DNA from 3 places in the Solibacillus sp. FSL R5-0449 genome. Region 1 is predicted to be linked to each of the others. Evidence: predicted binding sites of a transcription regulator. Region 1 holds the regulator's gene; each other region holds the start of a gene.
The links. Region 1 encodes Rex, which represses fermentation and respiration genes when NADH is low (regulators of the CRP and FNR family bind a similar motif). Its sites were predicted from a motif close to TTGTGAAATATTTCACAA; they were not measured.
Positions count from the first base shown of each region.

Region 2: a site for Rex is predicted at 909-926, ahead of MKY27_RS09005 (DUF1641 domain-containing protein). Genes of this name have one in related genera too.
Region 3: a site for Rex is predicted at 1,187-1,204, ahead of yeiL (transcriptional regulator YeiL). Genes of this name have one in related genera too.

Region 1 covers NZ_CP150239.1:3,227,830-3,230,105, forward strand. The annotation lists gene tatC (twin-arginine translocase subunit TatC) at 1-560, opposite strand, end outside; gene tatA (twin-arginine translocase TatA/TatE family subunit) at 578-805, opposite strand; gene MKY27_RS16160 (redox-sensing transcriptional repressor Rex) at 884-1,519, opposite strand; gene MKY27_RS16165 (ABC-F family ATP-binding cassette domain-containing protein) at 1,767-2,276, shown strand, end outside.
Region 2 covers NZ_CP150239.1:1,844,712-1,846,987, forward strand. The annotation lists gene MKY27_RS09000 (NAD(P)/FAD-dependent oxidoreductase) at 1-388, opposite strand, end outside; gene MKY27_RS09005 (DUF1641 domain-containing protein) at 424-852, opposite strand; gene MKY27_RS09010 (M15 family metallopeptidase) at 1,377-2,177, shown strand; gene rarD (EamA family transporter RarD) at 2,244-2,276, opposite strand, start outside.
Region 3 covers NZ_CP150239.1:2,227,635-2,229,910, forward strand. The annotation lists gene MKY27_RS11150 (MFS transporter) at 1-1,127, opposite strand, end outside; gene yeiL (transcriptional regulator YeiL) at 1,231-1,899, shown strand; gene MKY27_RS11160 (NupC/NupG family nucleoside CNT transporter) at 1,942-2,276, opposite strand, start outside.

The DNA of each region.
Region 1 (2,276 bases):
ACCATAAGCTTCGGATTGATGATTCCGAGTCGTGAAAGAAACAGTGTCACAACAGGCAACTGAAATAGCAGCGCAAAAGGTACGATTAACTTAATTAAAAATGAGAAGAATTCATTAATACCGATTGTTTGCGTAATATTCAAATCATTGGATAAGTCCGTCATAAAGCGCATTATAAATGGAAATAACACAAAATAAGCAAAGGCTATTCCCCCTATACACAATATAAAAGCATACGGAATATATTTCAATGTTGCCTTACGTTCAGCCTCATGCAAACCAGGTGTTATAAACGCCCATAGCTGGTACAGCAATAATGGCGATACAATAACGGCCGCTACAATAAATGTAACTTGTAAATAAACGGTTAAAGGATCTGCCGGACTAAATGCGTTCATCGAAAAACTGGCAGCTAAATCACTGCGTTGAATGTATCGAATAAGTGGTTTCGCCGTATAGAAACCGATGAAAAGAGCCATCACGAAGAAAATTGCTACGAAGAATAGACGTTTTCTAAGCTCTTCCATATGTTCAACTACGGTTAATTCTCTTGAATTCATAGCAAGACATCCTTATTTTACTTAACTTCGTTTTTTTCGTTCTCTTTATGTTCAATCACTTTTTTCTTTGTATCGAAATCGTCATCGTCATCCGTCAGGCCCTTCGTAGCGCTACGGAATTCACGTAAAGTTGTCCCCATCGCACGACCTAATGATGGCAATTTTTTCGGACCGAATATTAACAAAGCAATCAGTCCAATGATAATCAGGCTCACAGGTGTAATCGCATTAAGATGTACAATCACTATAGCCACCTCCTCTATTATTATGTATATTTTACATTAATTAACTAGAATTTGCTATTTATAGTAATGAACATTTTGTTACTTACCTGAGTTTCGTACTAAATACGTAAGTGCCTGTAATTCTACCGATAGATCAATGTTCATTACTTTAATCGTGTCAGGAACAGATAATCTTACTGGAGTGAAATTTAATATACCTTTTGCATTTATTTTTACGAGTCGGTCTGTCATCATTTGTGCTGAGCGGGACGAAACCGTCAAAATTGCTAGCTCCGCGCCAAACTCCTCATACATTTCCTCCAAACGATCTGGATGGAATACTGGAATATCACTAATCGTTGTTCCTTCCATCGGTGCCTTCGTATCAAATGCTACAACGATACGCGTATTATGATTTTTTTGGAAGTTATATTTTAATAAGCCATTCCCCAGATTTCCGACTCCTATAAGCGCAACATTCATCGCCTCATCCTGATCCAAAGTTTGACGGAAAAATTCGAGTAAATACTGAACATCATATCCATATCCCTTTTTACCGAGTGCTCCAAAATAGGAAAAGTCCCGTCGAATCGTAGCCGAATCTATTTTCATCGCATCACTTAATTCCTGTGAAGAAATACGCTTTTTACCTTCAGTTGCGAAGTTTTTCAAAAATCGATAATAAAGAGGAAGTCTTTTTGTTGTTGCTTGTGGAATTTTTACTTCTTGTTTCACACATTCTCCTCCTATGTACAGTTGCAAACTCTTTTTCTAATAATGCCTCCATATAACCTGTCGGGGCTTACCAACATGATTGTATCACGTAGTTGTCCCCAAGCGTTATGACACACTTATCATAAACTTCACTCTTTGTGCAGAAGCAAGTTAATCTTACTAAACAAGGAGCGACAAGTAAAGTATCCATCGTTGCGAACAATGTTCCCATACATTAAACTAAATAGGAAGAAACTGAGGTGTAAACATGATTGTCTTACAAGTGAATCAATTATATAAATCCTTTATTACAGATGAAATATTAAGCGGGGTAAAACTAGAAGTACAGCACCGTGATCGCGTGGCATTAGTAGGGCGAAACGGTGCCGGCAAGTCAACGTTATTAAAAATAATTGCCGGTCAAATGAGCTATGATTCCGGTGAAATTATTATTCCAAAAGATATTCAAGTCGGTTATTTAGAGCAGCATGCAGGCATTGACTCTGAACTTTCGATATGGGACGAAATGATGACAATTTTCGTAAATCTGCAAAAACAGGAACAAACATTGCGTCTACTTGAACAGCAAATGGCTGATCCTGCAATATATGAAGATAGCGAACAATATGCCCGCATCATGGCAGAGTATGACCAGTTGCAGCATGACTTCAAAGATGCAGGCGGTTACCAGTATGAAGCCGATACCCGATCTGTTCTGCATGGGATGCAATTTTTCCCTGAAGATTATCAAAAGCCGATTCGTTCACTATCCGGCGGA
Region 2 (2,276 bases), 1.4 Mb from region 1:
CTGATTTTAATACGAAAGAGTTTTCCTCTAAGCCTGGGATTCCGAAGAAACCAGTTTGGCTACCTAAAGCAACTACTAATGTATCGTATTGTAATGTTTTGCCGTTTGAAAGTACTACATTTTTACTTTCTACGTCAAAGCTGTTTACTTTTGCGATTTCCAAGTTGATGTCATAACCTTTGAAAATCTTTTCAAGTGATAATGAAACAGCACCTTCAGAAATTGTACCGCCAGCTAAACGGTGTAATTCTGTAATGATTTGGTGAGTAGGGAATTGGTTTACGACTGTAATACGCGCTTCGTCTTTATTTAAATATTTACGAGCTGTTTGTGCTGCCAATACACCAGCAAATCCAGCACCTAAAATAACGATTTCTTTAGTTACCATATTAAATATCCTCCAATAAAATTAGATTGTACAAATTATTTCATTTGTTTGCGTTCAGATGCTACTTGTAAAAATGCATTAGCAAAACGTAATGCCCCTTGCACTTGTGGGTCTTTCAACATTTTTAATAAGCCGAATACGCCTACTGTTTCATTGCTTTCTTCAGCACGGTCTTTTGCTTCGATCGCTGTTTGTGCCAATGATTTAGCAGTACCAACAACTGGGCTGGCCATTTCTGTTACAGCAGCAACTGTATCATTTTTTAATGTTTCATCAGTTGCAACACTAGTAGCAAATTCATACGTTTTTGTTAATAATGTAGTCATTTCAGCCAACTTTGGTAAGTTATCTACTAAAGTAGTTAATGAAGCTTGTACCTCTGGCTTTAGTAACTGATCTAAAACATCTAATTGTTCTTGTGTAACAGCCACTTTTTCTACCTGCTGATTATTCATTTCTGACATAATAACTCTCCTTTGCCATCACTTAATATTATTTTTTTCGAAAATTTCATACCCGATTGTAAAAACTTTCACATACCATTCAATAAGCAACGATAGCACAAAGATTCGTTTGTTACAATTAGAAAACGGAAATAAAAGAAGGAAAAACTTAATTTAAGAATATTCTGTAATTTTATTATTTAAAAAAATTTTATTTTTATGTATATGACGTATTTTTATGTATTTTATAATAAAAATTTCCCTTCATTATTTTTAATATTACAAGTATTAAAAAAGTAGATTTTTATTATTCCAAAAGCAAAACTAGGTCTATAAATGATAGAAAACAATAATTCCTCATTAGTTAAAGTGATTCAATTAGAAGCCCCTTTTACCTGTATTGTTTGAAATGGATTCTATTTTTTTAATTCCATCCAAATATCAGCAGCACTACTTATTTTTTATGTTCTTCGGAATATCTCCACAATTTTAACCTTCAAAATTCCGTTTTATTTGCTATGCTTAGATTGAAGGAGCGTTATTTAATGAAAAAGATTATTTTTATACTTATTTTTGCCGTTATTGGCTTTCAATTTTTTGCGACTGAACAAGTTGGTGCTCCCGACTTACCTCAGCAGCTTTCACTAGCATCGTACTCCGTCTCAAACGGGGATCTTGTACTTGTTAACCGGGATATCGCTTTGCAGAATGAACCAAGCAATTTAGCCTCTATTCCAGCTGATATAGCGGATAATGTGATCGTCAATTCAGAGTATTTTCTAGAAGAGCAGGCTATTCCACCCCTCAAGCAATTATTCGATGCTGCTGCAAACGATGGAATCGAGCATTTCATAATTAATAGTGCCTATCGGAGCGGAAAACTTCAGGAACAGCTTTATGAACAATACGGTGCCGATTATGCTCTACCTGCAGGCTACAGTGAACACCAGACGGGCTTATCAATTGATATCGGTTCAACTGTCGGCAAAATGGAAAATGTCACAGAAGGAAAATGGATGGAAGAACATGCAGCGGAGTTCGGCTACATTCTTCGTTACCCTAAACATAAAGTCGACATTACCGGGATAGAGTATGAACCTTGGCATTTCCGATACATAGGCCTGCCCCACAGCGTGATGATGAAGCAGCATGACTTCGTGTTTGAGGAATATATTGCTTATCTCAAAGAAAAGCAATTTTATAAAATGACTTTAGATGATACAACTTATTTCGTGCAGTATACCAACAACAAAACATCCGTTAACACACTTGAATCACAGAACATCAAAGTTTCCGGTAATAATGCCGGGGGATATATTATTACTTCCGTATTGGATGAAACTTGATAGGCTCTCGTTAAAATAAAAAAAACGACTTTTTGCATGTGCAAAAGGTCGTTTTTTATCGTTTGATTAAACTTTAACATCATTCTCTTTATTATACGC
Region 3 (2,276 bases), 1.0 Mb from region 1:
GTCAGTAAAATTAAAAGGATTGCAGGTACTGTACATATAATCATTCCTAAGAACGCCAAACCTGGCTCGATTTCATAAAGTGCACCACCTAATAATGTTAGAACCGCTGCACTTAAACTCATCGCTAGTGCTGAATAGATCCCTTGTGCATTTGGAATCTGCTCCTGCGGTAAAGCTTTGGAAATATAGCGTATAAAGGCATAATGTGCCATCGCAAACGACAGTGCATGAAGTGCCTGAGAGAAGATAAACATCGGCATATTCGGAAATGCATATACAAGTATCCATCGAACGGTCGAACCAATTGCCGCGATAAGCAATAAAGAAGACGGCTTCCATTTTGTTAAAATTGTATCGGCCTTATAAAAATAAAGAACTTCAAAAATTACTGCAACATTTAAAATCATTCCGATATAAAACGGATTGACATTCAGATCCTGCAGATAAATATATCCGTAGTTATAGTACGATGCATGCGCCCCCTGAAGCAGAATGACGACAAACAATACGATGATAAAGCTCTTTACTTCAAAGAGACCCTTCATGGAGAGCGTTTTTCGCTCCTCTTTAACCGTCACGATATTTAATACTCGAGGCGCAGGCATGAACTGAATAATGAGTAATGACGTTAAACCTAAAATCATCATCCATAAAATCATTCGCTCCCCGTACATTCCGCTGATCATACTGATGATTAATACTGCGACGACAAATCCGAACGACCCGAAAGAACGGGCTCTCCCGTAATGGATGGATCCATGTTGCATTAGTGTGGAGGCACTGCTCTCAACAGCCGGTAACAATGCCGGGTAAAAAGCACTGAACAGCAATGTCATTAAAAATAAGCCGGCAAATGAATTAATCGGTATGTACAGCAGTGTCACAATTAATGAACTTGCCGTAAAAAAGATCAGCACATTTTTGTTGCTCATTACTTTTGACACAAACGGGAAGATAAACATCGTTGAGGCAGCCCGTGCAACTAGCCCAAAGCCCATTATAATGCTTGCTTCTGATACCGTAAGCCCTTTATCGTTGATAAGCCAACCTGTCCAATATGGAAGAAAAATCCCCCATGTAATAAAGAACATAAAGAAATTTTTCGCGAGCCAGCGCTGATTATTCATTGTCTTCATCCTTTTTCGTTTTTATTAATTTGAATATTAACACGAGAAATACTACAATAATGTGAGAAATCTCATATTTTATTGGAAGGAGTTGCTTTATACTTTGAGAAAGTTACCAATAGATGAAAGTCTCAAATATATCGAACAATACCCGATTTCCCAGTATTTTTCGTTTGATATTGTTCCATTTATCCACGTGTATGAATTCGATAAAGGCGAATTTATTTTTCATGAGCATTCATTCCCCGATTATTTGTATTACATGGTTGAGGGAAAAGCTAAATTGTATATTACCCATAAAAACGGTAAAATTTCGCTCATTGATTTTATTACAGCGCCTACATTTATGGGGGAAATGGAATTATTAAATGCTGAACGTTACTCAAAAGGCATTCAGACTTTATCCAAGTCAATTTGCTTTGCGATATCGATCCAGGAAGTGAAAGAAAAATTATTGGCAGATCCTGTTTTTCTGAAAATGCTCTGTATTTTTTTAAGTCATAAAGCAACGACAGCAACAGCAAAATATACGCAAAATCAGGCCTATCCATTGGAGAACCGGTTAGCCTCATTCATTTTACTATCGTCGGATCAGCAATTCTATAAAGAAAAGCATACAGAAGTATGTGAATATTTAGGGGTATCCTATCGCCACTTGCTATTTGTCCTTGCACAATTCAGCGAAGCCGGCTATATTACGAAGCAAAACCGCGGATATGTACTGACAAATCGTTCTGAACTGGAGAAGCTTGCAGCAGAAATTACGTACTAAAAAAAGACTGCGCTAAATTTTTAGCACAGTCTTTGAAAGATATTATATAAACATACCAGCAATTGCAGCTGATAATAAAGATGCCAATGTTCCTGCAGCTACTGCTTTAATCGCAAGTTTTGCAATGATTGGACGTTTATCCGGTGCCATACCACCTAAACCACCGATTAAAATACCCATTGAACTTAAGTTTGCAAAACCACAAAGTGCAAACGAAATGATAATGGCTGTTTTGTCAGAAAGTTCGCCGATAACCGGACCAAAGTTAGAATATGCAACAAATTCATTTAAAATTAATTTTTGACCGATAAATGAACCTGCACGTACTGCTTCATCCCAAGGAACACCAATTAAAAATGCTAATGGCGCAAAGACAT